DNA from 2 places in the Variovorax sp. GW822-FHT04A09 genome. Region 2 is predicted to be linked to the other one. Evidence: predicted binding sites of a transcription regulator. Region 2 holds the regulator's gene; the other holds the start of a gene.

Region 1 (15,462 bases), on a different contig from region 2:
GGATCGTGCCCACCTGGCACGAGCCGCCCGCGCAGGCCAAGCAGGTGATCCGGCTCGACCCGGGCCTGGCTTTCGGCACGGGCACGCACCCGACCACGCGCATGTGCCTGCGCTGGATCGCGACGCAAGGCGAGGGCGCTTTTGCCGACCAGCGCGTGCTCGACTACGGCTGCGGCTCCGGCATCCTGGCCATCGGCGCGGCCAAGTTCGGTGCGCGCAACATCGACGCCGTCGACATCGACGAAGCCGCAGTCTCCTCGACCCGGCTCAACGCCGAGGCCAACGGCGTGCAGCTGAACGCGGGCCTGCCCGAAGCAGCGAAGGGCGAGTACCAGACGGTGCTTGCCAACATCCTCGCGACGCCGCTCAAGGTGCTGGCGCCGCTGCTGCGCAGCCATGTGGCTGCCGGCGGCTCGCTGGTGCTGGCCGGCATCCTCGAGCGCCAGGCCGACGAGCTCAAGGCGGCCTATGCGCCGTACGCCGCGCTCGAAGTCAGCGACACCGAGGACGGCTGGATCCTCATGACCGCACGCTGCTGAAGCGCGCGGCGGGGCGCTCGCACCGCGGGCGCCCCGGGCACCTGCCTGCACGGCGAGGGCCCAACCCTACAATCGCCCGGTCATGAGCCTCGTCACGCGTTGCCCCGCCTGCACCACCACCTTCAAGGTGGTGCGCGACCAGCTTCGCATCTCGGACGGCTGGGTGCGCTGCGGCCGCTGCAGCCATGTGTTCGATGCCACGCTCGACCTGCAGGAGGCGCCCGACGGTGCGGTTTCCGCGCCTGCCGCGCCGGCACCCGCGCCCACACCGGCACCTTCGCCGATGTCTTCGATGGCCGCACTGGTGGCGTCTTTCGAGGATGCGCGCATCGACCTGGCGGCCGCACGGCCGGCGGTCGAGGAGGCGGACTTTCTCGATGACGAATCCGAGCCGCAGGCGCCATCGTCTGCTTCGCAAGAAGAGGCCGGACTGTCGACCGCCGCCACCAACGTCGCGCCGGCTGCGTCCCCGCTGCCCTTCGAACTGACGCTGCCCGCGCACGGCCTCGCCGCGGACGAGCCCTGGTCCGACCTCGATGCCACCGAACCCGCATGGCGTCCGCCCGCGAGTTCGCTGCCGCCGTTTCCGAACATCGACCTGAACCTCGGCGCACCGCCGCCCGCATCGCCGCCGCCTGCGCCGCCCTTGCCCGACCTGCCGCGCAGCTCAGCGCTGCGCGGGCTGGTTGCAGCGACCGGTGAGAACGACGACGGCGCGGCTGCGGAGCGCGAGCAGGAAGAGAAGGACCACGACCAGCTCCTGATCCAGAAGGCGCTGCGCCGTGCGCGCGCCAAGTCGGCCAAGATCGCGAACGCCAAGGCCCGCGACGCGCAACACGAAGAGGCCGCCGCGCCGCTGCCGGGCCCCGGCATCCGTGCTGAAGGTGAGCCCGACTTCTCGCTCTCTGCGACCTTCGAGGCGCCTGAAGACCATCCCTTTGCCGAAGAAGACGAGCCGGCCGAAAAGGCCGCCGGCTTCTGGCAGCGCAAGGGCGTGCGCCGTCTGCTGGTGGTGCTGGCCGTGCTTGCGGCGTTGGTCCTTATCGTGCAGGTCGTTCGCCATGAGCGCGACGGCATCGTGGCGCGCCAGCCGAACTTGCGGCCCGCGCTGTCGGCGCTGTGCCAGTACACCGGCTGCGAGCTCGCGGCGCTGCGCCAGATCGGCGACATCGTGATCGAAGGCGCGGCCTTCGCGCGCGAGAAGAGCGGCGGCAACGACTACCGTCTGAGCTTCACCTTGCGCAACGCGGCGACCGTGCCGCTCGCCATGCCGGCCATCGAGCTGTCGCTGCTCGACACGCAGGAACAAGCCGTCGTGCGGCGCGTGCTGACGCCCACCGACTACGGCGCGCCGGGCGTGCTGGCGGCGCGTGCCGACCGCGCGGCCTCGCTGCCGCTGACCCTGTCGGCCAGCGAGGCGGCGGCACTGCCACCGATCGCGGGCTACCGCGTCGAAGCTTTCTATCCCTGAGCGGAGCGCCGACACGCGCGCCGCTCGTTCCCTTTCTCATCCAACCTACGGTCCACCCATGGCAGCAGTGATTTGCGGTTCCCTCGCGTTCGACACCATCATGACTTTCGAAGGCCGGTTCGCCGACCAGATCCTGCCGGACCAGCTGCACATCCTGAATGTGTCGTTCCTGGTGCCGGGCCTGCGCCGTGACTTCGGCGGCTGCGCCGGCAACATCGCCTACAGCCTCAACGCCCTGGGCGGCACGGCGCTGCCGATGGCCACGCTGGGCAGCGACGGTGCCGACTACGCCGAGCGCATGCGCACGCTGGGCATCAGCACGGAGTTCGTGCGTCAGCTCGACGACACCTTCACCGCGCAGGCGATGATCATGAACGACACGGACAACAACCAGATCACGGCGTTCCATCCCGGCGCGATGCAGCAGGCGCACATCACGAAGGTGATGGCGCGCGAGGACATCAAGCTCGGCATCATCGCGCCCGACGGCCGCGAGGCGATGCTGCAGCACGCCGAGCAGTTCGCCGCCGCCGGCATTCCCTTCGTGTTCGATCCGGGCCAGGGCCTGCCGATGTTCGACGGCGACGCGTTGCGCCACTTCATCGAGCTCGCGAGCTGGGTCGTCGTCAACGACTACGAAGGCAAGATGCTGTCGCAGCGCACCGGCTGGAGCCTGGCCGAGATCTCGCAACGCGTGCGCGGCCTCGTGGTCACGCTGGCGGCCGAGGGCTGCGAGGTGTGGACCGGCGGCGAGCGCGAGCACGTGCCCGGCGTGACGCCCACGGCCGTGGTCGAGCCCACGGGTTGCGGCGATGCATGGCGCGGCGGCCTGCTGTACGGCCTGGAAAAGGAATGGCCGCTGGCGCGCTGCGCAGCGCTCGGCAACCGCATCGGCGCGCTCAAGATCGCGCAGCGTGGACCGCAGAACTACCAGATCGACCGCGCGACGCTCGACCTGTGATTCGCTGACGACCTGCCCGCATCGCTTCGGCGATTCGGCGACAGCGGGCGCCCATGAAAAAAGCCCGGCACCTTGCGGTGCCGGGCTTCGTGCCTTTCAAGGCCGCTGAGAATTCACTCAGGGCTTGCTGGCCGTCGGAAACGGCCAGGCTGCCTGGGGATTCAGCGTCGTTTGCGCCGCAGGGGCAGGCGCTACGGCAGCCTTCGCAGGCGCGGCGGCCTTCTTGGCAGCAGGCTTCTTGGCAGCAGCGGCAGGCTTGGCAGCGGGCTTTTTCGCGGCTTTCTTGGCCGCGGCCTTCTTGGCAGGGGCCTTCTTGGCGGCAGCCTTCTTCGCAGGGGCCTTCTTGGCAGCAGCCTTCTTGGCAGGCGCCTTCTTCGCTACGGCCTTCTTGGCAGGCGCCTTCTTGGCGGCGGCCTTCTTTGCCGGAGCCTTCTTGGCAGCGGCCTTCTTCGCCGGTGCAGCCTTCTTCGCTACGACCTTCTTGGCTGCAACCTTCTTGGCAGCGACCTTCTTTGCCGGAGCCTTCTTCGCTACGACCTTCTTGGCGACAGCCTTCTTAGCCGGAGCCTTCTTGGCAGCGACCTTCTTTGCCGGAGCCTTCTTCGCGGCGACAGCCTTCTTAGCCGGAGCCTTCTTTGCAGCGGCCTTCTTGGCCGGCGCTTTCTTTGCAGTTGCCATTTCTATTTCTCCTTGATCAAGTTGAAAAAATCAACCTATTGAAGCACTCCACGCGCGTTGGGAGCGTGAAGCGATTCATGGCGTTGGAATCTGAGCCCCAGCACCATGAACACCTGAGCCCTCGTCCATGCCGCGCTCTTTGGCGCAGTCGGTGGCAAGGGCAATTCTTGAATTCATGAATTGTTGTGTATCGAAAAATTCAATCCCAGGAGAGCGCACCACCCGACTGGTACTCGATCACGCGGGTTTCGAAAAAGTTGCGCTCTTTCTTCAGGTCAATCATTTCGCTCATCCAGGGGAACGGGTTTTCCTCGTTCGGGAAGAGCGTTTCGAGGCCGATCTGCTGCGCGCGCCGGTTGGCGATGTAGCGCAGGTAGCCCTTGAACATGGAGGCGTTCATGCCGAGCACGCCACGCGGCATGGTGTCTTCGGCGTATTTGTATTCGAGCTCGACGGCCTTCATGAAGAGGTCCTTGATCTCGGCCTTGAACTCTGCGGTCCACAGGCCAGGATTCTCAAGCTTGAGCTGGTTGATCAGGTCGATGCCGAAATTGCAGTGCATCGACTCGTCGCGCAGGATGTACTGGTACTGCTCGGCAGCACCGGTCATCTTGTTCTGGCGGCCCAGCGCAAGGATCTGCGTGAAGCCGACGTAGAAGAAGAGGCCTTCCATCAGGCAGGCGAACACGATGAGCGACTTGAGCAGCGTCTGGTCGGTCTCGTGCGTGCCGGTCTTGAAGTTCGGGTCGCTGATGGCGTCGATGAACGGGATCAGGAACTGGTCCTTCTCGCGGATCGACGGCACTTCGTTGTAGGCGTTGAAGATCTCGCTCTCATCCAGGCCGAGCGACTCGACGATGTACTGGTACGCGTGCGTGTGGATCGCTTCCTCGAAGGCCTGGCGCAGCAGGAACTGGCGGCACTCGGGGGCCGTGATGTGGCGGTAGGTGCCCAGCACGATGTTGTTGGCGGCCAGCGAGTCGGCGGTCACGAAGAAGCCGAGGTTGCGCTTGACGATGCGGCGCTCGTCTTCGGTCAGGCCGTTCGGGTCTTTCCACAACGCGATGTCGCGCGTCATGTTCACCTCTTGCGGCATCCAGTGGTTGGCGCAGGTGGCGAGGTACTTTTCCCAGGCCCACTTGTACTTGAACGGCACCAGCTGGTTGACGTCGGTCTGGCCGTTGATGATCCGCTTGTCGGAAGCCTTGACGCGCTGGCCTGCAGCGGCGGCCACCGGGGCGGTGGCAGTGGCGGGTTGTGCAAGCGACGAAGTCGGAGCGGCGACCGCGCGACCTGCGGAAGAACCGCTGGTCGATGCGTGGTGCTGCTGCAATCCTTGTTGCATATCCTTTGGTAAGGAGGGCTTGACTTCTTCGTCCCAGGTCAACATAGAAAAATCCAATGCGCAATTATCGGAGCAACGATGTGAGTTGCAAAGTGCTCGTTCACATCGTGCGCCATTTATGGGGTTGTTATGTTGCTCGCATGCATCGCGCGACGTCAGTCAATGCCTTGATTGATTGAACGTCGCGCGCTTTTCACTTGTGCGAGCACCTCGCTGATCGATCGAAGCGTCTTGTGTGTTGACGCTTCACTTGCACATCACTGGCAGGCTTCGCAGGTCGGATCGTCGACACCGCAGAACGCGATGTCGGTGGCGGGCATCGCGCTCATCTGTGCCTTCGCTGCAGCAGCGGCGGCTTCGAGTGCGCTCATACCCGAGGGTGCGTCGTTGCCCGACGACACCGCGTTGAGACGGCCCGATTGCACCGTCGACTTTTCAGCGTGCGTCGCGCTCTGCGTGCGCAGGTAGTAGGTGGTCTTCAGGCCGCGCAGCCAGGCGAGCTTGTAGGTGTCGTCGAGCTTCTTGCCCGAGGCGCCGGCCATGTAGATGTTCAGCGACTGCGCCTGGTCGATCCACTTCTGGCGACGCGCGGCGGCTTCCACCAGCCACGTCGTCTCGACTTCGAACGCGGTGGCGTACAGCGCCTTCACGTCCTGCGGCACGCGGTCGATGGGACGCAGCGAACCGTCGAAGTGCTTCAGGTCCATGACCATCACGTCGTCCCACAGGCCCAGGCGCTTCAGGTCGCGCACCAGGTAGTGGTTGATCACGGTGAACTCGCCCGACAGGTTCGACTTGACCGACAGGTTGCCGAAGCAGGGTTCGATCGAGGCGTCCACGCCGATGATGTTCGAGATGGTCGCCGTGGGGGCGATGGCCACGCAGTTCGAATTGCGCATGCCGTCGGCCTTGATCTTGGCGCGCAGCGAATCCCAGTCGAGGGTGGCCGAGCGGTCCACTTCGACGTAGCCGCCGCGGGCCTTCTCGAGCAGGTCGAGCGAGTCGATCGGCAGGATGCCCTTGTCCCACAGCGAGCCCTTGTAGCTGGAGTACTTGCCGCGTTCCTTGGCCAGCTCGGTCGAGGCCCAATAGGCGTGGTAGCAGATGGCTTCCATCGACTCGTCGGCGAACTGCACGGCTTCTTGCGAGGCGTAGGGAATGCGCAGTTCGTACAGCGCGTCCTGGAAGCCCATCAGGCCCAGGCCGACCGGACGGTGGCGCAGGTTCGAGTCGCGCGCCTTCTTCACGGCGTAGTAGTTGATGTCGATCACGTTGTCGAGCATGCGCATCGCGGTCGAGATGGTGCGCTTGAGCTTTTCCTGGTCGACCTTGCCGTCCTTCAGGTGCTGCAGCAGGTTCACGGAACCCAGGTTGCACACGGCGGTTTCGGTGTCGCTGGTGTTCAGCGTGATCTCGGTGCACAGGTTCGACGAGTGCACCACGCCGGCGTGCTGCTGCGGCGAGCGCACGTTGCAGGCGTCCTTGAACGTGATCCAGGGGTGGCCGGTCTCGAACAGCATCGTGAGCATCTTGCGCCACAGGTCCGAGGCCTGGAGGGTGCGCGCGGGCTTGATCTCGCCGCGGGCGGCCTTCTCTTCGTAGGCGACGTAGGCCTTCTCGAAGTCGGCGCCGAACAGGTCGTGCAGGTCAGGCACGTTGGAGGGCGAGAACAGCGTCCAGGTGCCCTTTTCCATCACGCGGCGCATGAACAGGTCGGGGATCCAGTTGGCGGTGTTCATGTCGTGCGTGCGGCGGCGGTCGTCGCCGGTGTTCTTGCGCAGCTCCAGGAACTCCTCGATGTCGAGGTGCCAGGTTTCCAGGTACGTGCAGACGGCGCCCTTGCGCTTGCCGCCCTGGTTCACGGCCACGGCCGTGTCGTTCACCACCTTCAGGAACGGCACCACGCCTTGCGATTCGCCGTTGGTGCCCTTGATGTGGCTGCCCAGTGCGCGCACGCGGGTCCAGTCGTTGCCCAGGCCGCCGGCGAACTTCGACAGCAGCGCGTTTTCCTTGATCGACTCGTAGATGCCGTCCAGGTCGTCGGGCACGGTGGTCAGGTAGCAGCTGGACAGCTGCGAGCGCAGCGTGCCGGCGTTGAACAGGGTGGGCGTGCTCGACATGAAGTCGAACGACGACAGCACTTCGTAGAACTCGATGGCGCGGGCTTCGCGGTCGATTTCGTTCAGCGACAGGCCCATGGCCACGCGCATGAAGAACGCCTGCGGCAGCTCGATGCGGGTCTTGCGCACGTGCAGGAAGTAGCGGTCGTACAGCGTCTGCAGGCCCAGGTAGTCGAACTGGTTGTCGCGCTCGGCCTTCAGGGCGGCGCCCAGGCGGGGCAGGTCGTACTGCAGCAGCTTCTCGTCGAGCAGCTCGTTCTCGACGCCCTTCTTGATGAACTGAGGGAAGTAGTCGGCGTAGGCGGTGGCGCGCTCGACCGGCATCACTTCGCGGCCGATGATTTCCTTGAAGATCGTGTGCAGCAGCAGGCGCGCGGTGGCGAAGGTGTAGTCGGGGTCCTTCTCGATCAGCGTGCGGGCGGCCAGGATGGAGGCCTTGTAGACCTCGTCCAGCGGCACGCCGTCGTACAGGTTGCGCATCGTCTCGGCAACGATGGGGGCGGCGGTGATGCTGTCGCCCAGGCCCTGGCAGGCCGATTCGATCAGGCCCTTGAGCTCGTTCAGGTCCAGCGCCACGCGCTCGCCGTTGTCGAGCACGTGCAGCGCCGGCGCGGCGGGCACGTCCTGCTCGCCCTGCTTCGAACGTTCCTGGGTGCGGCGTTCGCGGTACAGCACGTAGGCGCGCGCGATTTCATGGTGGCCGCCGCGCATCAGGCCGAGCTCGACCTGGTCCTGCACGTCTTCGATGTGGAAGGTGCCGCCGCCCGGACGCGAGCGCACCATGGCGCGGATCACGCCTTGCGTCAGCGTGTCGACGGTCTCGCGCACGCTGGCGGAAGCCGCGCCCTGGGTGCCGTGCACCGCCAGGAAGGCCTTCATCATCGCGATGGCGATCTTGTTCGGCTCGAAGGGAACGACGGCGCCGTTGCGGCGGATGATCTGGTAGTGCGCGAGGTTCTGACCGGTGGGCGAGCCCGCAGTGTCTTGTTGCTGCTGCGGCGTCGCGGGGACGGCGCGGGGGGTCGACGGGGTGTTCAGTGCAGTTTGCATTCGCTTCCTCTCGGTTGTGCAATTCTTGTTGGTTGGCAAGGCCTCGCGGGCCTTGCGTCGGCGTTGTTGCCGAACGGGAAGACACTATATCTAGGGTGTCTGTGCCCTACAAGCCACTACAGGTAGTGTTTTCCTATGGACGCAACCCTGACGGGAATTGCGCCGCACTCAGCGCATCGCCAGCGATGCCGCGTGAATACTGGCCCATGGTGGCGCAACCCGCATGGGGCGCGGCTTGCAAGGCGATTTGGGCCTGCAGCCCGCATGGTTGCTACGTCGCGTGCCTGCGCTTGCGAGATTGCTGCGCTGCGAGAGCGGCGCATCGCGGGCCACGGAGCGATTGAAAAAATTAGCGCGCGACCACCTGCTCGGGAAACATCTGTGGATTCCAGCCGAGCTGTTCGCGCAGCAGGCGCCAGTCGAAACCGGCGCCGGGGTCCTGCTTGCGGCCGGGCGCGATGTGCTCGTGGCCGGCGATGTGGGCGATGGCGTAGTGCTGCGCGAGCGCGGCGCACAGGCTGGCCAGCGTCTCGTACTGCGCCTCCTCGAAGCGTTCGCCCTCGAGGCCTTCGAGCTCGATGCCGACGGAGTCGTCGTTGCAGTTGGTGCGTCCGCGCCACGACGACACGCCGGCATGCCAGGCACGGTCCTCGCAGCTCACGAACTGCCAGAGCTCGCCGTTGCGTCGCACATAGAAATGCGAGGACACCTCGAGCCCGCGGATCGACTGGAAGTACGGGTGCGCGTCCCAGTCGAGCTGGTTGGTGAAGAGCTGCTGCACCGCGTCGCCGCCGTATTCGCCTGGCGGCAGGCTGATCGAGTGCAGCACGATCAGGTCGGTCTGCGCGCCGGCGGGGCGCGGGCCGAAGTTCGGCGAGGGCAGGGCCTTGGCGAAGCGGTACCAGCCAGCGCGCCAGAGTCCGTCGTCGCCGGCCGGTGTCGTGGCGAGGTCGTCAGTCGTCGGCATGTGCGGTGGCACCGTCGTCGCCGTTGGGCGTGGAGATGCCCAGGCGCGCGATGCGGTAGCGGATCTGGCGCAGGCTCATGCCCAGCCGCGCGGCGGCGGCCGTGCGGTTGAAGCCGCTCTCGTGCAGCGCGCGCACGAGGATCTCGCGCTCCTGCTGGTCGAGCCAGGCTTGCAGGTCGGAGGGCAGCGGCGGCGGCGCGGGCTTGGGCTCGGCCGCCGGCGCGGGGGCCGCAGCCACCGCAACGGCGGCTGGCGCTTCAGCGGATTCGCTGCGCGGCGCGGCCGGCATCGGCGTCATCGCGCCCATCAGGTCGATGTGCAGCTCGTCGCCGTCGTTCAGCGCCACGGCGCGGTGCAGCAGGTTCTCGAGCTCGCGCACGTTGCCGTCGAGCGGGTGCTGGGCCAGGCGCTGTAGCAGCGCGTCGGACAGGCGCGGCACGGGCAGGCCGCCGTCCTGCGCGATGCGCGCGAGCAGCGCGGTGCACAGCGCGGGCAGGTCTTCGCGGCGCTCGCGCAGCGCGGGCACGGCGATCTCGATCACGTTGAGCCGGTAGAACAGGTCCTGTCGGAAGCGGCCGGCCAGCACCTCGGCGTGCAGGTCTTTATGGGTGGCGCTCACGATGCGCACGTCGACCGCGTCTTCCTGCGTCGAGCCGATGGCGCGCACGCTGCGTTCCTGGATGGCGCGCAGCAGCTTCGACTGCATGGCCAGCGGCAGGTCGCCGATTTCGTCCAGGAACAGCGTGCCGTCGCGCGCCGCCTGGAAGTAGCCGTCGCGGTCTTGCGAGGAGCCCGTGTACGAGCCCTTCTTGGCGCCGAAGAACTCGGCCTCGAGCAGGTTCTCGGGGATCGCGCCGCAGTTCACCGCGACGAAGGGGCCTTCACTGCGTTGGCTGCAGCCGTGCACGGCGCGCGCGACCAGCTCCTTGCCGGTGCCCGACTCGCCGCGCACCAGCACCGGCGCCATGCCGCGCGCCACCTTGGCGATGCGCGACTTGACGAGGCGCATCGGGTCGGAGTCGCCGACCAGCCGGTCGAGCGCGGTGGCGCCGCTGCGCGTCACGGCCAGTGCGTCGGGGCGTTCGCCGCCCTGGCCGGCGGCCTGCGGCGGCGCCTTCTGCGGCACGACCACCGCGGCGCGGTTGGCCTGCACCGCCGACGCCACCACGGCGCGGAACTGCTTCAGATCGACCGGCTTCGTGAGGTAGTCGAAGGCGCCGGCCTTCAATGCCTCGACCGCGTTCTCGGCCGAGCCGTAGGCGGTCATGACCACGCAACGCTCGCTGCGCTGGTCTTTCTGGATGCGGTGGATGATCTCCATGCCTTCGCCGTCGGGCAGCCGCATGTCGGTGATCACGGCGTCGAAGCGGCCGGCCTCCAGGTGCTGCCAGGCTTCGGACACGCTGCCCGCCGCTTCCACCCGGTAGCCTTCGCGCAGCAGCGTGAGTTCGTAGAGCGTGCGCAGGTCGGGTTCGTCGTCGATGACGAGGATCTGCGCGGGGCGCGGGGCGGCGGCGGAAGGCGGGAGGGAGCTCACGGCCGCTATTGTGTCAGCCGGTTTTCGCTCGGTGCGAAGCTGACGAAGAATTCGTTGCCCTCAGGGCCGCCCGGCACCAGCGCGCGCCGTTCGTAGCCGATGGTGGCGCCGTGGCGCCGGCACAGCTCGCGGCACAGGAACAGGCCCAGGCCGCTGGAGCGGCTCTCGGACGAGAAGAAGGGTTCGAACAGGTGGCGCTGCACCGCCGGCTCCAGCGGCGCGCCGTCGCTCCACACCAGCAACGCGGCGCGCTGCACGCCGGCGCGCTGCAAGGTGGTGATGACCTGGATCGCGCCCTCGCGCTGGCTCGCGTAGCGGGCCGCGTTGTCCAGCAGGTTCACCAGCAGGCGGCGCAGGTGCTCGGCCTCGAAGCGGACCTCGCTGCCCGGCGCCTCGAGCGCCACGCGCACGCCCTTGCGCTGCGTCTGGCGCACCCATTCCTCGGCCAGGATCTGCGCGGCCGGGTCGAGCACCAGCTGCTCGCCCAGCGAGAGCACGCGCTGCTGGCGCGCGCGAGAAACGTCGAGCACGTCGTCCACGATGCGCGCCAGGCGCTGCGCGTTGTGCTGGACCATGTCGGTCAGCTTGCGGTGCGCCGGGTCGGTCAGGTCTTCGCTGAGCAGCGCGCTGGCCTGCGCGATGGCGGCCAGCGGGTTGCGGATTTCATGCGCCACCGCGGCCGACATGCGGCCCATGGCGGCGAGCTTTTCGGTGCGGATGCGGGCTTCGAGCTCGCGCAGGTCCTGCAGGAACATCACGCACAGGCTGTCGGCGCGGCGGTCGTCGGTGGGCGTGAGCCGGGTGCGCACGCGCACCTCGCGCGCCGCGCCGCGCGCCTGCGCCACCGGGATTTCTTCGGTCTGCGGCGCGCGCCGCGCGAAGGTCTGGCGCGCCAGCGCGGCCAGCGCATGCCAGGCCGGCTGGGTGTGCAGTGGGAACGGCATTGGCAACTGCGCCAGGCCCTGGCCGAGGATCGCGTCGGCCGCCGGGTTGGCGGTGTGCACCAGGCCCTCGGCGTCAATCACCAGCACGCCTTCGGTGAGCGTTTCGATCACCAGGTCGTTGACCTGTGCCTGCATCTGCGCATGGGTGCGGCTGCGTTGCGCCACCGCCTCTTCGCGTGCCAGCCGGCGCGCCAGCTCGTGCGCGAGCAGCGCCACCACGAACAGGCCGGTGCCGGTGAGGGCTGCCTGCACGAAGCGCGCCGAAGGATCGCCGGGTTGCTGCAGCCAGTGCCAGCCGGCGTCGGCCAGCAGCAGCAGCGTCACGGTCGCTGTGGTGCCCAGGCCCACGAGCAGCGTGCCGAGCACCGCACTCATCAGCACGGGCAGCGCGAACAGCGGTGTGTAGTTGACGCTGCCGCCCTGCAGCACCTGCAGGGCGCTGAAGATGCCCAGGTCGACCCCGATGGTCAGCAGCCAGAGCGTGGAGAAGCCGCGGATCGGCGGCTCGAAGTGCGCGTAGCGCATCTCCAGCCAGGCCAGCACGAGGTAGCCGCCCGACAGCACGATCGGCAGCGGTTGCACGGCCTGCCCGATGGCGAAGGCCACGCCCTGCAGCAGCACCAGCACCACCGCCACGAAGCAGCGCGCCGCCATGAAGCCGCGCCACAGCCGCAGCAGCGCGGTGCTGTCGCCGGCGCCCAGGTCGAGCACGTCCCAGTCGGTGGCCGGCTCGCCGCGCGACCGGCGCAATGAACTCATGCGGAGGTGCCGGCCTGGCGGTGCGCGGCGCTGCAGAACACCGCGCCGTCCGGCCCGGGGAGTGCGTCGGCCGCGGGCAGGTGCAGCCCGCAGTGGGCGCAGCGCACCATCGCCTGCGGTGGGCCGACGGCCGGCGTGCGCTGTTGCGCCTTCCTGGCGCGTTCCTGCTGCGCATCGCGCATCTCTTCGCGCCGGTTCTTGCGCCAGAGCCAGATCGCGACCCACACCACCGCGAGGACGAGCAGGTACTTCATGCGGGCAGGCGCGTCAGCACGACTTCGAGCACGAAGCGCGAGCCCACGTAGGCCAGCAGCAGCAGCGCCGCGCCCGCGTAGAGCACGCGCCGCGCGGTGCGTCCGCGCCAGCCGAAGCGCGCGCGGCCGGTCAGCAGGACGGCGAAGCTGAGCCAGGCGAGCACCGAGAAGATGGTCTTGTGGTCCCACTTCCAGGCGCGGCCGGCGGCGCCGTAGAGCTGTTCGCTGAACAGCAGGCCGGCCAGCAGCGTGGCCGACAGCAGCACGAAGCCCGCCGTGACGAAGCGGAAGGTGAGCCGTTCCAATGTGAGCAGCGGCACGCCGGCCTGTGCGTCGGCGCTGGCGAGGCGGATCTGCTTTTCGGCCCGCGTGATCAGCCAGGCGTGCACCACGGCGGCGCCGAACAGGCCGTACGAGGCGATGCCCAGTGCGAGGTGCAGCGGCAGCCAGGGCGAGGCGCTGACATGCAGCGGCGTGCCCGGGAACAGCAGCGCCAGCAGCACGGCCGCCGCGCCCAGCCAGGCCAGCGCGCGGCGTGCCTTCAGTTGCGGGTACAGGCGGCTTTCGACCGCGTAGACCGTGAGCACCAGCCACGCCGTGACCGACAGCGCCGGCGCAAAACCGAAGCGAGGGTCGCCGCCGATCAGCCCGTGGCCGAGCACCGCAGCGTGCAGCAGCCATGCGATGCCGAGCGCCCATTGGGTGGTCTGGCGGCTGAGCCGCGCACCGGCGGCAGCGGCAAAACCGTAGGCTGCCGCGGTGGCGATGCCCAGCGCCACGCCGAGTGGGGAGGGGATCGCTAAAATCATCGGTGGAGTGTATAGGCTCGCCCCCCGGCTTCGCGCACGTCGCGTCGCTTCGCCCACCCCCCGCCGGGGCACCCCCGCGAGAGAGCGGGCCCACATACCGCTTCCAGGTTTTCACGACTTTCCATCGGTCCGCTGCCGCGGACAACAAGGTATTTCCTTCATGGCCACCGCCCTCACCGAAAAGTTCTCCCGCCTCGTCAAGACGATGAGCGGCCAGGCGCGCATCACCGAAAGCAACGTGCAGGACATGCTGCGCGAGGTGCGCATGGCGCTGCTGGAGGCCGACGTGGCGCTGCCCGTGGTGCGCGACTTCGTCGCGCGCGTGAAGGAGAAGGCGCTCGGCCAGGAAGTGCTGGGCTCGCTCAAGCCGGGCCAGGCGCTGGTGGGCATCGTCAACCGCGAACTCGCCGCCACCATGGGCGAGGGCGTGTCGGACATCAACCTCGCGGCCCAGCCGCCCGCGGTGATCCTCATGGCCGGCCTGCAGGGCGCCGGCAAGACCACCACCACCGCCAAGCTGGCCAAGCACTTGATCGAGAAGCGCAAGAAGAAGGTGCTCACGGTGTCGGGCGACGTGTACCGCCCGGCCGCCATCGAGCAGCTCAAGACCGTCACCAAGCAGGCCGGCGCCGAGTGGTTCCCGAGCACGCCCGACCAGAAGCCGCTGGACATCGCGCGCGCCGCGCTCGACCACGCCAGGCGCCACTACTTCGACGTGCTGCTGGTCGACACGGCCGGCCGCCTCGCGATCGACGAAGTGCTGATGACCGAAATCAAGCAGCTGCACGCCGAGCTCGACCCGGTTGAAACCCTGTTCGTGGTCGATGCCATGCAGGGCCAGGACGCGATCAACACCGCCAAGGCCTTCAAGGAAGCGCTGCCCCTCACCGGCATCATCCTGACCAAGACCGACGGCGATTCGCGCGGCGGCGCGGCGCTGTCGGTGCGCCAAGTGACGGGCGTGCCGATCAAGTTCGCCGGCGTGAGCGAGAAGATCGACGGCCTCGAGGTGTTCGACGCCGAGCGCCACGCGGGCCGCATCCTGGGCATGGGCGACATCGTCGCGCTGGTCGAGCAGGTCACGGCCGGCGTCGACGTGGCGGCGGCGCAGAAGCTGGCCGCCAAGGTCAAGAGCGGCGCGGGCTTCGACCTGAACGACTTCCTCGGCCAGCTGCAGCAGATGAAGCAGATGGGCGGCCTCTCCAGCCTGATGGACAAGCTGCCGCAGCAGATGGCCGCCAAGGCCACCGAGGCCGACATGACGCGCGCCGAACGCGACATCCGCCGCAAGGAAGGCATCATCCAGAGCATGACGCCGCTGGAGCGCCGCAAGCCCGAGCTGCTCAAGGCCACGCGCAAGCGCCGCATCGCGGCCGGCGCGGGCGTGCAGGTTCAGGAAGTGAACCGCCTGCTCAACGAGTTCGAGCAGATGCAGGGCATGATGAAGAAGATGAAGGGCGGCGGCCTCATGAAGATGATGAAGAAGATGGGCGGCATGAAGGGCATGGGCGGGATGGGTGGGGCCGGCGGGCCGAAGCTGCCGTTCTGAGCCGCACACACATATATATAGACACATGGACAGAAGCCCGCCGGGGGATGCCCCGGCGGGCTTCGTCGTTTTCTTCAGGTCTGCACGTCGTAGACCGTGTCGTGTGCTTCGACGGGCGCCGGCAGCTCCCAGCGGTGCAGCATCTTCTCGATGCCCGCGTTCGACAGCGTCGTGTCGCGCTCGCGGTTGCGGCGCATCAGCTCGGCATGCGGCACTTCCAGGTACACGAGCTCGGTCTGCGCGTGGTACGCCCAGAGCAGGTCCAGTGTCTTGGTGCGCATCTGCTGGCTCAGATGCGTGGCGTTCCAGACGAAGCGCTCCCGCTTGCGCAGCAGCGCCTTCGCCTGGTCGACCGCGTGGTGCGCGGCCAGGCCATCGTTCTCGCCGTGCCTGAGGCCCAGCTCGGCGCGCGCGTCGTCGAAGGAAACCACCGGCCAGCCCTTGCGGTGCTGCGCCACCCAGTGGTTCTTGCCGCTCGC
Region 2 (15,462 bases):
CACACGGAGCCTCATTTGACGACCTCTGCACTTTCCCGTTTCAGCCGCCGCGGCGCCCTCGCACTGGCCGCGGCCCTGGCCTTCGGCGTCGCCGCCGGCGCGCACGCCCAGCAGGCCGCGCCGCGCGTCAAGCTCGCCACCTCGGCGGGCGACATCGTGGTCGAGCTCGATGCGGCCAAGGCCCCCAAGACGGTCGAAAACTTCCTGCAGTACGTCAAGGACAAGCACTACGACGGCACGGTGTTCCACCGCGTCATCGACGGCTTCATGATCCAGGGCGGCGGCTTCACGGCCGACCTGCAGCAAAAGCCCACGCGCCCGCCGATCCCGCTCGAGGCCAACAACGGCCTGAAGAACGACAAGTACACGATCGCGATGGCCCGCACCGGCAACCCCAATTCGGCCACCTCGCAGTTCTTCATCAACGTGAAGAACAACGACTCGCTCAACGCACCCAACCCCGACGGCTACGGCTACACCGTGTTCGGCAAGGTTGTCGCCGGCACCGACGTGGTCGACAAGATCCGCGCCGTGCAGACCGGCAACAAGGGCGGCATGCAGAACGTGCCCGTCGAAACCCTCACCATCAAGTCCGCCACGCTGGCGAAGTAATCCCGTTTCCGAAGAAGGAGCTAACTCATGAGCAACCCCCAAGTCGAACTGCACATCAAGAACTACGGCGTCATCACGCTCGAACTCGACGGCGTGAAGGCACCGAAGTCGACCGCCAACTTCATCGAGTACGTGAAGAAGGGCCATTACGACAACACGGTGTTCCACCGCGTGATCCCCGGCTTCATGGTGCAAGGCGGCGGTTTCGAGCCCGGCATGAAGCAAAAGCCCACCGGCGCCGAGATCGAGAACGAAGCCAACAACGGCCTCAAGAACGCCAACTACACCGTGGCCATGGCCCGCACGAGCGCACCGCACTCGGCCACCGCCCAGTTCTTCATCAACGTGGCCGACAACGGCTTCCTGAACCACACCGCCCCCTCTGCCCAGGGCTGGGGCTACGCGGTGTTCGGCAAGGTCACGGGCGGCACCGATGTCGTCGACAAGATCAAGGCCGTGAAGACGGGCCGCAAGGGCTTCCATGACGACGTGCCCCTCGAGGACGTCGTGATCGAAAAGGCAGTCGTCACTGTCGAGTGATGCACCTCAGGCACGGCGCAGCGGCATGACCCCGGTGGCGAACCCGGCTTTCTCCGAGCTGGTGGCGCCGCCCGCGTGGCGCACCGTCGACCTGATTTCCGACCTGCACCTGCAGGCCAGCGAGCTGGCCACCTTCGAGGCCTGGCAGGGCTACCTGCAGACCACGCCTGCCGATGCGCTGGTCATCCTCGGCGACCTGTTCGAGGTGTGGGTGGGCGACGATGCCGCCGCCCAGCCCGGCTTCGAGGCACAGTGCGCCGAGCTGCTGCAGCGCACCGCACAGCGCATGCCGGTGTTCTTCATGCACGGCAACCGCGACTTCCTCGTCGGCAAGGCCTTTGCCGCGCAATGCGGCCTGACGCTGCTCGACGACCCCACGGTGCTGGTGTTGCACGGCGAACGCTGGCTGCTGAGCCATGGCGACGCGCTCTGCCTCGAAGACACCGACTACCTCCAGTTTCGCGCCCAGGTGCGCACGCCCGAATGGCAGGCCGCGTTCCTCGCGCGCCCGCTGGAAGAGCGCCGCGCCCTCGCCCGCGCCATCCGTGCACAGAGCGAAGACCGCAAGCGCGATCCCTCGACCCTCTGGGCCGACGTGGACGCCGACGCTGCCCGCCAATGGCTGCAGCACGCGGGCGCCAGCGCGCTGATCCATGGCCACACCCACCGCCCCGCCGTCCACGACCTGGGCCACGGCCTGCGTCGCATCGTGCTGAGCGATTGGGACGCCGCCGCGCACCCGCCGCGCGCGCAGCTGCTGTGCCTGTCGGCCGCCGGCGCGCAGCGCGTCGACCTGCGGTAAGCACACCGAACGCCGATGTTCAAGTGGCTGCGCCGGCTGCGCACCCTGCCCCCGATTCCCGACGCCGCCTGGCGCGCCACGCTCACGCGCTACGCCTTCCTGGGCGAATTGCCGCCCGCGCAGCAGCAACAACTGCGCACGCTCGCGGCCGAGTTCCTGCGGGACAAGGAATTTCACGGCACGCAGGGCTTCGTCATCACCGACGAGGTGGCGCTGGCCATCGCGGCGCAGGCCGTGCTGCCGGTGCTGCACCTGAAGGACGGGCTCGACTGGTACGACGATTTCGTCGGCATCGTGGTGCACCCCTCCGAAGTGGTGGCGCCGCGCAAGGTCGTCGATGACGCGCTGGTCGTGCACGAATACGAAGAGGTCGTCGCCGGCGAGGCGATGGACCAGGGCCCCGTGATGCTCAGCTGGCAGGACGTGCTCGCGAGCAGCGTCAGCAGCGAGGGCGGCTACAACGTCGTGATCCACGAGTTCGCCCACAAGATCGACATGCGCAACGGCATCGCCGACGGCTGCCCGCCGCTGCCGGCCGGCTTCATGGGCCGAAGCAGCGCGCGCGAGGCGCGTGCGGCCTGGATGGCCGTGCTGCAGCCGGCCTACGACGACTTCCGCGAAAAGACCATCCTCGCCGAACGCTTCGGCGCCGAGCCGCCCTGGCTCGACGATTACGGTGCGACCTCGATCAGCGAGTTCTTCGCGGTGGCCTGCGAGGCCTACTTCGTGAACCGGCCGAACTTCGCTCGGGACTTCCCGGCGGTGCTGGCTCTCTTCGATGCGTTCTTTCGGCCTGCGCAGGCCTGACCGCCCCTCACATCTGGTTTCCTTGCTTGCGCGCGCGATCGCGGTCCGCATACCTCGTCCTGAGTAGGCGCTGATCGGGAGCGCCTTGCCTTTGCAGGCCCCAGGCGTAGCATCGCTGCGGCCATCGCCCTCCACAGCACCGCTGCGCGCCCGATGACCTGGAGCGTCGCCATCGGGGGCGGCGTTGCTTCATGTGATTCGTCCCCCGCGGATAACAACACAGGAGCAGAAAATGGTGACCTATATCGGCATGCTGAGCTTCACGGACAAGGGCATCCAGAGCGTCAAGGAAACCACCAAACGCGCTGCCGCCGCCAAGGAAACCGCCCAGAAGCTCGGCGTCAACATGCGCGAGATCTTCTGGACCATGGGCGACTGCGATGTGGTCTGCGTGCTGGAGTCCGAGGACGAGCAGGCGCTCTGTGCATTCAGTCTGGCCATCGCCATGCAGGGCAATGTGCGCACGCGCTCCCTGCGCGCCTATACCGCCGGAGAAATGGACAAGATCCTGGCCAAATTGCCTTGAGCCGGGACGGATCGACACGCATGAAAAAGCCCGCACGCGGCGGGCTCCTTCTCGTGAATGCGCGCTGGCGCCTTACTTGCGCAACAAGGCCTTCAGTGCGTTCTGCAGACGGCGCGCAGTGGCGGCGTCGTGCGCGGCGGCGAGCACCTTGCCGGCGTCCTGACCCCAGGTCTGGGCCGGCGTCGGATCGCCACGCTTCGTCAGCAGCTTGAGCTGCAGCGCGCGGCGTGCGTCGAGTTGCTCGGCGGGCGTCGGCACTTCGGCGGCCATCTCCAGACGCAGCAGCGCTTCGGCGGCATCGCCCGCGGCGGCCGTCGGTGCGGCGCCCACGGCTTGCGACCACTGGGTGCGCACGGCCGGCGTCACGGCACGGCCGAGTTCCTGCACGCTCGGCAGGCGCGCGGCATCGCGCTGCTCCCAGGCGCCGAGCACCTGCGTGAGCGCTTCGCCGTGGGCCTGCGCGGCCAGCTTGCGCAGCGCCATGTCGGCACGCTCGAGCGCCTCGCGCTGCGCGCGGAAGGCGGCATCACCCAAGCGCGGACCGCGGTCTTCGCGCGGCGGACGGTCGCCGAAACGGCCACCGCCCGGTGCGCCGCGATCGCCACCACGGGCATCGGGACGTGGGCCGCCACGGTCGTTCGGGCGGCCGGGGCCGCCGGCACCGGGACGGCCACCGTCGCGGCGATCACCGAAGCGACCCGTGCCGCGAGCGGCCGGTGCGGCTTCGGCCTTCTTGCTGCTCGGCCGGTCGTCGCCACGCATGGCGACCACGGGCTTGGGTGCGGGCTTCGGCGGCGCGGCCGGTGCGACGCTTGCGGCTTCACCTGCTTCGTGCGCGGCGCTGTCGCTGCGGGCCGAAGCATCGGCGCCGTCTGCGGGAGCGACCAGGTCGGGCGCGTCGGCCACTGCTGCCGCGGGTGCGGACGGCGTGGCTTCGGCATCGCTCGAACCCGGCGTCTGCTCGGCGCTTTCGCCGAACTCGGCGGCGGCCTGGCCGGGGGCTTCGACACCTGTCGCGCCGACCGAGGGGCCGTCACTCGTGGTGGCGGGTGCCGGAGCGGGCACTTCACCGCGCAGTGCAGCTTCGAGGCCGGCAATGGCGGCGCGGATCTTCTGTGCGTCGCCGCCGGCATTGGCCGCGTCGAGCGCCTTGGACGCATCGAGCACATGGCGGTCGTGCTCGCTCATGGCGGCCGATGCCTTTTCGCGCTCGACCGTCTTGCGGTTGAAGGCTTCGTCGATGGGTGCGCGGAACGCGTCCCACAGCTTCTGTTCGTGGCGGCGATCGAGCGGCACGCTCTGCGCCTCGTGCTGCCAGCGCTGCTGCAGCGCCTTCACGGCGTCGATGCGCAGCATCGGCTGGGCGCCCAGCTCGGTGGCCTCGGCGATCATGGCCTGGCGGCGTTCGACGCTGGCCTTCTGCGCGGTTTCGAACGGGGCACGGGCGGCGCCGAAGGCTTCATTCCACAGCGGTTGCAGCTCGGCAAACACCTTCTCGCCCACGTGGCCGGCATCGCGCCAGCGGTCGGCGAACTGGTGCAGCGCGCGGTTGTGCGCCTTCAGGTCGGTGGCGCCGGCATGGGCGGCGGCCCAGGCCTTGACCTCTTCGATCAGCGCGACGCGCAGGGCGCGGTGCTCGGCGGCATCGGCGCGCACCTTCTCGAGCCAGGCCTCGACCACCTTGTGGGCTTCGTTGCAGGCTTCGTCGAAACGCTTCCACAGCGCGTGGTTCGGCACGCCGCCCTGGTCGGCCTGCTTCCACTGGTCGCGCAGGGCGCGCAGGGTTTCCTGCATCTTGCGGCCACCAAGGGCTTGGCCTTCGGGGCGCTTGAGCAGGCCTTCGGCCTTGGCGACGAGGTCTTCGCGCACCTTGTCGGCGCTCCAGCGCTGCCAGCCTTCGAGTTCGCCGGCGGCGACCAGTGCGGCATGCACGCGGGCTTCGAGCGGCGCGTCGACCAGCTTGCCGTGTTCCTTGAGCACGGCGCGCAGCGCAGCGGCGGCGCCGGCACTGGCCTTGCCGTGGCCTTCGGCGGTTTCTTGTTCGAGCTTGGCGAGGGCGGCCTGCACGGCGTCTTGCGCCGCGGCGCGCACGGCCGGGTCGACCTTGGGTGCGGCGGGACGGGCGGGCGCGGCGGGCTTGGGCGCCACCACTTCGCCGCGTGCGGCGCGCAGTTCGTCGGCCCAGACGGGCACCGGCGGCAGTGGCGCGGCGGCATCGGCCGCTGCGGCCACGGCCTGCGCCAGCGCGCCGTGGAACGAATCGGACACCACGAGCAGCTGCGACTTGGAAGCTTCGAGCTGGGGGGCGAACTTGGCGTCGAGGCTGTTCCAGTTGGCATCGGCCACGATGTCGGCGGCCTGCTGCTGCCAGTGGGTCACGTCGGCGCGCAGCGATTCCTCGGCGGCCTGGGCGTCCTTCCAGCCCTTGGTGGACAGCACTTCGAAGCGCTGCGCCAGCAAGACGGCGGCTTCGCGGTGGACCTGCGCGCGGTGCTGCAGGTCTTCGATGCCCTTGACGCGCTCGGCCAACTGGGCCTTCAGCCCGGCCAGCGGTTCGCGCGACAGCGGCGCGCCGGCCTTGGCGGCGTCACGCTGCCAGGCCAGTGCGTCGGCGATGTTGAGCTTGGACTGCGCCAGCAGCGTTTCGGCCTTCTGCGCCCATTCGGCGGCGATGGCTTCCTGGCCCTTGGCGCGTTTGATTTCGTCGAGCTTTTCGCGCAGCAGGCGCGCGGCGCCCTTGTCGCGGCCGCTCAACTCCTTGAAGACCTCTTGCATCTGCTCGGACGAAGGGTTGCCCGCGAGCCAGTCGCGGATGCGCGCGGCGCGCTCGCCCGAGGTCGGCGCGGTGAAGGCGCCGCCGGTGAGCGTGTCGAGGGCCTGGAGGTCGTGTGGCTTGGAAGAAGTAGAGGTCACTGCGCGAAATCGTTGTCTTGGTAGAGAAAGCGAAGGCGCCGGCAAAGGCCGGCGCACATCGACATTTTCACCCAGTTGGCGAACAGCCCGCCGAATTCCGTGTCGGAACTGCGGCGCGCACCGTTCAGCGGGTTGAAAAGGGCCCGCAAGATATATGGCAAGGCGAGGCGAAAGCCAAGCCCCGCCGGCTATTTCATGGTCAAGCTCAGCTCGGCGCCGGGCTTCCAGTCGTTGCCGCTGGCCGTGGTGCGCACGGCCCCCAGGAACAGGCGCTCGCTCGGCAGCTTCTGCGCCAGCAGGTAGTCGCGCACCACGGCGCCACGCTCGACGGCGAGTTGGCGCATCGATTCCTCGTCGACCGGCACGCTGGCCAGCAACAGGTTTTCCATTTCCTTCACCGGCAGGTCCTTGGCCAGGCCGACCATGTTGCGCGGCTTGGTGATGTCGGAGCGCTTGTAGACGGCCGTGAGCAGCTCCGGGTATTCGGCATCGGTCACCGGCGCCACCTCGGTGCCGGTCTGGCCGCCGCGCACGGCGACGCGGCGCTTCTCGGCCTGGGTCAGCTGGCGCAGGCGCTGGCGCTGGTAGGCGTCGCGCTCCTTCTCGAGGCTGGAGGTACCCACCACCGTCATCTGCAGCGTCGGCCGCTCGGTCAGGGCCTTCACGACCTTGTCCAGGCTTTCTTTCGCGCCGCTGCTGAGCGTGGAACTGCCAGGCTCGAAGGTGATGGCGCTCGAGTCGCCGCTGCCGCCACCGCCCAGGCCGCCGGTCAGCAGGCTGAACGGCGCGGTCACGGCCTTGACGATCAGGTTGACCACCGCCTTGAAGATCAGCGGGCCGATGCTGAACTGCGGGTCGTTGAGCGAGCCGCGCAGCGGCAGGTCGACGTCGATCACGCCGTTGCGGTCGGCCAGCAGGGTCACGGCCAGGCGCACCGGCAGGCTGTTGGGCGCACCGGCCACCTCGTCGCCGAACTTCAGCTGGTTGAGCACCAGCTTGTTGGTGGCGGTGAGCTGGCCGTCGGGCGCGATCTTGTAATTGACGTCCATGCTCATCTTGCCGCGCTCGATGCCGTGGCCCGCGTAGCGCACCGAGTACGGCGACAGCGGCGCGAGGTCGAGGTCGCGCATCTTGGCCGTGATGTCGAGCTCGAGCGGCTTGGCCAGCGGGTTGAGCTTGCCGGTGATTTCCAGCGCCGCGGTCTGCTGCGCCTTGCCGCGCAACTCGAGGTCGGCCAGCGCCGGCCGGCCGCCCTGCCCGTTCGGCGGGTTCGACGAGAAGGAACTGAGCTTGCCGGTCAGCTCGCTCAGGTCGGCCGAGTAGTTGGGCTTGACGAACAGGTCGGTGAAGTCGATCTTGCCGTTGACCAGGCTCATCGGACCGAAGTTGATGACCGGTGCCGGGCCGCTGTCGGCCGCCGGCGCGGCAGCCACGACGGGTGCGGACGCAGCCGGCGCAGGCTCGGGCGCGCCGCCGACCATGGCTTCGGCCGACACCGGCGCACCGCCCGAAGCCCGCTGCGGTGCCGAGGCGGCCGGCGCGCGGGTCGTGGTGGTCGTGCCACCCGGGCCCTTCCTGGTGCTGGCTTCGGTGGCGGCGGCCGCGGCGGCCTTCGAGGCTTCCTCGCCCTTCTTGGTCAGGCTCAGCAGGTTCAGGCGGCCGGTGGGGTCGACGATCACGCGAGCGAAGAAATCGGTCAGCGTGGTTTCGCGCACGTCCACCGTCGGGGCCGCGTTGGGTGCGAGGCTGACCTGCAGGCCGCGCAGGCTCAGGGTCTTCCAGCTCAACAGCTGGCTGTTGTTGCGGTCGAAGCCCGGCGACTGGGTCAGCGAGACGCTGTTGGCGCGGAAGTCGTCCAGCGCGGTGTCGCCGGCCAGCTTCAGGCTCATGCCGGCCGGCGCGCTCGCGTAGCGCACCGTGCCGCGGTAGTTCGCGAAGGCGCGGCGGATGTCCACATTGAGCGCGTCGGCGTAATAGGCCTTGAAGGCATGCGCCGGGAAGGACGCCACCTCGAGCCGCCCCTCGGCCGCCAGCGGCTTGAGCACGATGTTGCCCTTGTAGTCGAAGCGCCCCGGGTCCGCGCGGCGGCCCGCGCCGATGCGACCCGACACCTGCAGCGGCGAGACGGTGTTCGTATCGGGTGCGATCTTCTGGGCCAGCAGCTTGAAGGCCGTGACCTCGATCGCCACCGGCGCCGAGCCGGCCTTGTCCGCATAGGACAGGCTGCCGTTGTCGACCGCCAGCGTGCCCAGCGTCAGCGCCCAGGGCTTGGTGTTGGCGCTATTGGGGCGCGCCGCGCCGGCGTCGGCCGGCTTGGGCGCCGCCACCTTGGCGCCGCCGGCCGGGGTCTTCAGCCAGCGCTCGAACATCCAGCGCTTCTCGTTGTCGCGCTCGACGCTCACCTTGGGGTTGGTCGCGGTGAATGACGCGATGTTCAAGGTGTGCCTGGTCATGTCGACCTCGGCGTCGACCAGTTCGAAGCGCCCGACGCTGGCCAGCGCGGTCTTGGCCTGGGTCAGCGCCAGGCCGTCGGCGGCCAGGCGGCGCGCCTTGAACTTCAGGTCGGGCTGGGCCCAGGACACGTCGATCTGGCCGCTGAGCTTGCCGTCGAGCGTGGGCTCCAGGCTCTGCGCCAGGTACGGCGCGGCCAGCGACAGCGGCAGCGCCTCGACCTCGGTCTGCACGTCGGCGACCTTGTCGGTGGCGTTGCCCTTGAACTTCAGCGTGGCGCCCGCGACGGTGGTGCTGCCGTCGAACTGCGCGGGCTTTTCCATGGGCCAGGTGACGGCCGTGAGGTTGATGCCGAGGTCGGTGAGGTCGATAGCTGCGGCGGGCTTGACGGTTTCGTCGCGCCAGCCGACACGGCCGCCGTCGAGCGCGATCTTGTCGACCTGCACCTTGAGCTTGGGCTTCTCGGCGGCCGGATTGCCGCCCGGGGCGCTGGCGGCGGGCGCGGGCAGCGGCGCCGCCTTTTCGGCCGCGCCGGTCGCCGGGTCGGTGGCCATCAGGTTGAGCTGGCCGGCGGCGTCGCGCGCCACCACCAGCTGCGGCTTGGCCAGCGCGACCTCGCTCAGGTGGAACACCGACTCCAGCGGTCGCACGTCGGCCAGCGCCAGCTTGAGCGAGTCGAAGCCCAGCAGGTCGCGCCCGCGCGCGTCGCCCAGCTTGGCGCCATGGGCCTCGACCGTGCCCGTGATCTTCAGGCCGATGGTGTTGGTCTGCTGGAAATCGATCTTCAGGTCGGCATCCAGGCTGCCGGCCTGCAGCTTCACCGGCAGGCCGCCGGGGATGTAGCCCAGGTAGGGCACGAGGTCGAGCCCCTTGAACTGCACGTGGGCGTCGGTCTTGCGGCTTTGCGCGAACGGGGTCGTGAAGGCGGCCGAGTCGAACTGGCTGCCGTTGAGCGCAAAAGCCAGCTTGGGCTCGGTCTTGATCTCGCGCTTGGAGGCGAGGTTGCTCAGGAACGGCACGTTCAGCATGAAGCCGCGCAACTCGTGCCGGCGCTTCACGGTCTGGTCGTCGAAGTCGACCGCGCCGTCCTTGATCGAGATGTTGTAGATCGCGAAGCGCGCGGGCTCGGCCTTCGGATCGGGCGGCGGGCCCGAGGCCAGCTTGGCCAGGATGTCGTCGATGTCGTACTTGCCGTCGGCCAGGTGCGTGAGCAGCACCGCGGGCGCCTCGACCGTCACCGCGTCGATCACCGGCGCAAGGCGGAACAGCGATTGCAGTTCGGCGTCGGCATAGATGCGCTTGATGGCCACCTGCGGCTGCTTGCCGTCGGCGGTGGCGATGCGCAGGTCATTCAGTGCGAGCTCGAGCGTCCAGGGCTTGAAGTCGATCTTGCCGACGGTAACCTGCCGGCCCAGCTTTTCGCTCGCGATCTTCTGGAGCTGGCTCTTGGCAATCGGCGGCACCGCCAGCCACGCGATGACCCACAGGGCCAACACCACCAGCAACGCGACAACCCCACGCCGCACCCATTTGTTCTGTTTGATCGAAGCAGCATCCATCCGCAGAAGTGTGCCGCAAACAGATGCCAACAAAGTCTGCGAAAACGTGAATGCGTTCCCTTTTGGCGAGGCATTGCGATGCCCGCGCGCCCCTCGACAGGATCGGTAGGCCGAAAGTGTGAGCCCCACAAACAAGAAAGCCCGGTGAGTCGACGAAGTGTCTTGTCACCGGGCTTGATGGCGGGCTCAAAACCCATGCCATCGATTCGCGCGACCGGAAGTAATGGTTCCCGCCGTGCTGGCAGCAAGAGATTGCCGCCGTGGAGTCCTCCATCGTTCGAGTCCTTGACTTGCACCTCGGACTGCCTGACTTCGGAAAAACGCCTGAAACCTCAGGCCCGTCCAGATTAGGCGTCCCACCCTTCCTTTGCAAATCCCTTTTTCCAAGGGATTTCCCGTAGGCCAGCTCCCCCTGGAGCCCCCTCGAACGAGGGGATTCTTCAAGCATTTATTAACATATGAAACCAAATCCTTATGCTTGACCGTGTATTTAGCCACGATAGAATCCCGCCTGCCCTTGCTGCCGGACGCAGCAGGGCCTCCCTGAATCCGCTGCCGAATTCCACCGGCGTGATCAGGCCGCCGCGCTCCCTACCCCACACACCCTCCATGCGCGGAGCCTGATTCGTACATACCAATCCAAGCGCCGCTGCCTTCATCCACCGCCCTTTCAGGCGCTGCATGCCAGGTGCCGCACAGAAAGGAAAAAAGCGATGAGCAAGGCGTTTGATGCCACAGCCCGCGGGCTACGGACCTTCGTGTCCGATGTGGCAGACGGCTTTTTTGAAATCACCCACAACGGGTTTGCGTTGGTCGGCCTGGCCATCGTGTTCGCGGCCCTCGCCCTCGTGGCGCGCCCCGACCTGCGCAAGACCGGCGAGGAACAACTGATGGGCTGGCTGCAGTCGCGCAAGCCCGCGCCCGAACCCACCGACCTGGAACCGACCGCCATCGAGCGCACCACGGCCGCAAGCCCCGACGAGTTGCCCAAGCAGCAGGCGGCGGTGGCCTACTGGCTCAGCAAGAAGTACCGCGTCGCGGCCGAGCCGCTGAGCGTGCTGGTCTCCGAGGCCTACCAGATCGGCAAGCGCACCAAGCTCGACCCGACGCTGATCCTGGCCATCATGGCCATCGAGTCCAGCTTCAACCCGTTCGCGCAAAGCCACGTCGGCGCCCAGGGCCTGATGCAGGTCATGACCCGCGTTCACGGCGACAAGTACGAAAGCGCGGGCGGCACGCTCACCGCCTTCGACCCCGTGACCAACATGCGCGTCGGCGTGAAGGTGCTGCAGGAATGCATCGCCCGCGCCGGCTCGCTCGAAGGCGGCCTGCGCTACTACGTGGGCGCCGCCAACCTCGACGACGACGGCGGCTATGCCGCCAAGGTGCTGGCCGAACACGAGCGCCTGCGCCAGGTCGCCGCCGGCCGTGCGCCGTCGACGATGGTCGTGCCGCCGCCGACCACGGCGCGCGCACAGCCGATTCCGGTCGTGGCACCGGCCAAGCCTGCAGGCGAAGAGCCCGCCACCGGCAGCGAACCGGCCAAGGTCGCCCTGCTCTCCGCAGTTTCCTGAGGCCTTGCCGGCCCTCCCGGCCCGGATGCGTGCGGGCCTGCGCTACACTCGGCCTGTACGCGACTGGCGATAGGCGCAGCACCCTGAAAAAGGTGCCACGCGCTGACGTGGAATACCACTGGGAAGCGTGCCGCCTGGCCACAACAGGCGTTCAGCCGTTCGCCTGGGCAGCCCTTGTTTGGTTGAACAAGGACCTCGTCTTCAAAGGACTGCCATGTACCAACGCAATATCCTGGTCGAACAGACCGATCCCGAAATCTGGGCCGCGATTCAAGCCGAAAACGCGCGCCAGGAACATCACATCGAGCTGATCGCCAGCGAGAACTACGCCTCGCCGGCCGTCATGCAGGCCCAGGGCTCGCAGCTCACCAACAAGTACGCCGAAGGCTACCCGGGCAAGCGCTACTACGGCGGCTGCGAGCACGTCGACGTGGCCGAGCAACTGGCCATCGACCGCGTCAAGCAGATCTTCGGCGCCGACGCCGCCAACGTGCAGCCGCACTGCGGTGCCTCGGCCAACGAAGCCGTGATGCTCGCCTTCCTGAAGCCCGGCGACACCATCATGGGCATGAGCCTGGCCGAAGGCGGCCACCTGACCCACGGCATGCCTCTCAACATGAGCGGCAAGTGGTTCAACGTGGTGAGCTACGGCCTGGACGCCAACGAAGCCATCGACTACGACGCGATGGAACGCAAGGCGCATGAGCACATGCCCAAGCTGATCATCGCGGGCGCCTCGGCTTATTCGCTGCACATCGACTTCGAGCGCTTCGCCAAGGTGGCCAAGGACGTCGGCGCGATCTTCATGGTCGACATCGCCCACTACGCCGGCCTCGTGGCCGCGGGCGTGTACCCCAACCCGGTGCCGCACGCCGACATCGTGACCTCGACCACGCACAAGAGCCTGCGCGGCCCGCGCGGCGGCATCATCCTGATGAAGTCGCAGCACGAGAAGGCGATCAACAGCGCCATCTTCCCCGGCCTGCAAGGCGGCCCGCTGATGCACGTGATCGCCGCCAAGGCCGTCGCGTTCAAGGAAGCCCTGACGCCCGAGTTCAAGGCCTACCAGCAACAGGTGGTCAAGAACGCCCAGATCGTGGCCGACACCCTCACCTCGCGCGGCCTGCGCATCGTGAGCGGACGCACCGAAAGCCACGTCATGCTGGTCGACCTGCGTTCCAAGGGCATCACTGGCAAGGAAGCCGAAGCCGTGCTGGGCGCCGCCCACATGACGATCAACAAGAACGCGATCCCCAACGACCCGGAAAAGCCGATGGTCACCAGCGGCGTGCGCATCGGCACCCCCGCCATGACCACGCGCGGCTTCAAGGACGAAGAGGCCCGCATCACGGCAAACCTGGTGGCCGACGTGCTCGAGAACCCGCGCGATGCGGCGAACATCGACGCAGTGCGCGCCAAGGTCCACGCCTTGACGAGCCGCTTCCCTGTCTACCGTTGATTTCGTAAATAGAAGAAGAGAAGCACTGGCCGCATGAAATGCCCTTTTTGCGGTCATCTCGAAACGCAGGTCGTCGAGACCCGCGTTTCGGAAGACGCCGACTTCGTCCGCAGGCGCCGCCAGTGCAGCGCCTGCGACAAGCGCTTCACCACGTATGAGCGCCCCGACGTCAACTTCCCCGTCGTGGTCAAGAAGGATGGCAGCCGCGCCGACTTCGACTCGACCAAGGTGCGCGCCTCGATGATGCTGGCGCTGCGCAAGCGGCCCGTGAGCATCGAGCAGATCGACAACGCCCTGCTGCGCATCGAACAGAAGCTGCTGGCCAGCGGCCTGCGCGAAATCGATTCGACGAAGGTCGGCGAACTCGTGATGCGCGAACTCAAGAAACTCGACAAGGTCGCCTACGTGCGCTTTGCCTCGGTGTACCGCAGCTTCGAGGACGTGGACGAGTTCCGGCAGCTGCTGCGCGACATCTGACCCCCGAGAAGGCGTGAACGAACCCGCCATGTCCTCTTCCCGACACGACGCCTCCCACATCGCGACCGCTCTGCGGCTCGCCGCCTCCGCGATCCGCCTGACCGACCCGAACCCGCGCGTCGGCTGCGTGCTGTGCGACGCCGACGGCCGCGTGATCGGCCAGGGCCACACGCAACAAGCCGGCGGCCCGCATGCCGAGGTGATGGCGCTGCGCGACGCGCAAGCCCAAGGCCATTCGACTGCGGGCGCCACCGCCTACGTCACGCTCGAACCCTGCTCGCACCACGGCCGCACCGGCCCCTGCTGCGACGCACTGATCGCCGCCGGCGTGCGCCGCGTCGTGGCCTCGCTCGCCGACCCGAACCCGCTCGTGGCGGGACAGGGCTTCGCGCGCCTACGTGCGGCGGGCGTCGAGGTCGAAGTCGGACCGGGCGCCAACGAATCCCGCGAGCTCAACATCGGCTTCTTCAGCCGCATGATCCGCCAGCAGCCTTGGGTTCGAATGAAGATTGCGGCCTCGATCGACGGCCGCACCGGCCTGCACAACGGCGTGAGCCAGTGGATCACCGGCGAGGCCGCGCGCGCCGACGGCCACGCCTGGCGGGCCCGCACCGGCGCGGTGCTGACCGGCGTCGGCACGCTGCTCGAAGACAACCCGCGGCTGGACGTGCGCCTGGTCGACACGCCGCGCCAGCCCCACCTCGTGGTGGTCGACAGCCACCTCCAGACCTCGCCCGACGCTCACATTTTCATAGCTGGCCGCGCCGTCTGGATCTACGCTGCCAGCCGGCACAACGAAGAAAAGGCGGCCGCGCTCGAAGCCCGCGGCGCCACCATCACCTGCCTGCCCAACCTGCACGGCAAGGTCGACCTGCCCGCGATGCTTCAGGACCTCGCGGCGCGCGGCGTCAACGAACTGCACGTCGAATCGGGCCACAAGCTCAACGGCTCGCTGCTGCGCGAAGGCTGCGTGGACGAACTGCTGGTGTACCTGGCGCCCAAGCTGATCGGCAGCGGGCTCGACATCGCCAGCCACCTGCATGCCGAGGGCCCGCTCACCTCGCTGGCGGGTGCGCTGCCGCTCGAATTCAAGTCGGTGGACATGCTGGGGCCCGACCTGCGCATCGTCGCGCGCGTCGCCGGCCGCGACCGCTTCTGAGCCGCCGCCCACGCGGCGCGGCACATTCGCAGCCGCAAACCGGCCCTTCGGGCCGAAGACCCCTCGATGTCTGCGAAAATGTGGAAATGTTCACCGGAATCATCACCGGCGTGGGGCGCATCGCCGCCATCCACGACCTCGGCACCTCCTCCTCCTACGGCAAGCGACTCAGCATCGAGGTGCCCGACGGCTACCTCGACGACGTCGGGCTCGGCGACAGCATCGCGCTCAACGGCGCCTGCATGACGGTCACCACGCTCGCACCTGAACGCGGGCAATTCACCATCGACATTTCCGCGGAGTCCCTCGACAAGACGGCCGGCCTGACCGACGAAGGCAGCCGCATCAACCTCGAGAAGGCCTTGCGCGCGAGCGACCGCCTCGGCGGCCACATCGTCTCGGGCCACGTGGACGGCATCGGCCACGTGAGCTTCTTCGCGCCGGTCGGCGAAAGCTGGGAGCTGCGCGTGGTCGCACCGCCCGCCCTCGCCCGCTTCCTGGCCTACAAGGGCTCGATCACCATCAACGGCGTGAGCCTCACGGTCAACGGCGTGAGCGACATCGCCGAGGGTGCCGAGGTCAG

What was found. The regulator NrdR, encoded in region 2, represses ribonucleotide reductase genes. The targets are predictions, from matches to a motif close to CACNANATNTNGTG.
Region 1: a site for NrdR is predicted at 8,247-8,260, ahead of AC1RLW_RS28765 (ribonucleoside-diphosphate reductase subunit alpha). Genes of this name have one in related genera too.

What each region holds. Positions count from the first base shown of each region.
Region 1 is NZ_JBXAMV010000007.1:302,215-317,676, forward strand. It holds gene prmA (50S ribosomal protein L11 methyltransferase) at 1-539, shown strand, start outside; gene AC1RLW_RS28745 (zinc-ribbon and DUF3426 domain-containing protein) at 622-2,010, shown strand; gene AC1RLW_RS28750 (carbohydrate kinase family protein) at 2,069-2,971, shown strand; gene AC1RLW_RS28755 (histone H1-like DNA-binding protein) at 3,089-3,649, opposite strand; gene AC1RLW_RS28760 (ribonucleotide-diphosphate reductase subunit beta) at 3,849-5,039, opposite strand; gene AC1RLW_RS28765 (ribonucleoside-diphosphate reductase subunit alpha) at 5,252-8,164, opposite strand; gene ampD (1,6-anhydro-N-acetylmuramyl-L-alanine amidase AmpD) at 8,514-9,131, opposite strand; gene AC1RLW_RS28775 (sigma-54-dependent transcriptional regulator) at 9,118-10,668, opposite strand; gene AC1RLW_RS28780 (two-component system sensor histidine kinase NtrB) at 10,674-12,371, opposite strand; gene AC1RLW_RS28785 (PP0621 family protein) at 12,368-12,625, opposite strand; gene AC1RLW_RS28790 (cytochrome C assembly family protein) at 12,622-13,434, opposite strand; gene ffh (signal recognition particle protein) at 13,595-14,983, shown strand; gene AC1RLW_RS28800 (AAA family ATPase) at 15,058-15,462, opposite strand, start outside.
Region 2 is NZ_JBXAMV010000001.1:1,404,983-1,420,444, forward strand. It holds gene AC1RLW_RS06375 (peptidylprolyl isomerase) at 16-612, shown strand; gene AC1RLW_RS06380 (peptidylprolyl isomerase) at 640-1,152, shown strand; gene AC1RLW_RS06385 (UDP-2,3-diacylglucosamine diphosphatase) at 1,178-1,954, shown strand; gene AC1RLW_RS06390 (M90 family metallopeptidase) at 1,970-2,761, shown strand; gene AC1RLW_RS06395 (GYD domain-containing protein) at 2,994-3,287, shown strand; gene AC1RLW_RS06400 (DUF349 domain-containing protein) at 3,360-6,200, opposite strand; gene AC1RLW_RS06405 (DUF748 domain-containing protein) at 6,389-10,210, opposite strand; gene AC1RLW_RS06410 (lytic transglycosylase domain-containing protein) at 10,924-11,784, shown strand; ZMP/ZTP riboswitch at 11,834-11,960, shown strand; gene glyA (serine hydroxymethyltransferase) at 11,999-13,243, shown strand; gene nrdR (transcriptional regulator NrdR) at 13,277-13,720, shown strand; gene ribD (bifunctional diaminohydroxyphosphoribosylaminopyrimidine deaminase/5-amino-6-(5-phosphoribosylamino)uracil reductase RibD) at 13,749-14,879, shown strand; gene AC1RLW_RS06430 (riboflavin synthase) at 14,966-15,462, shown strand, end outside.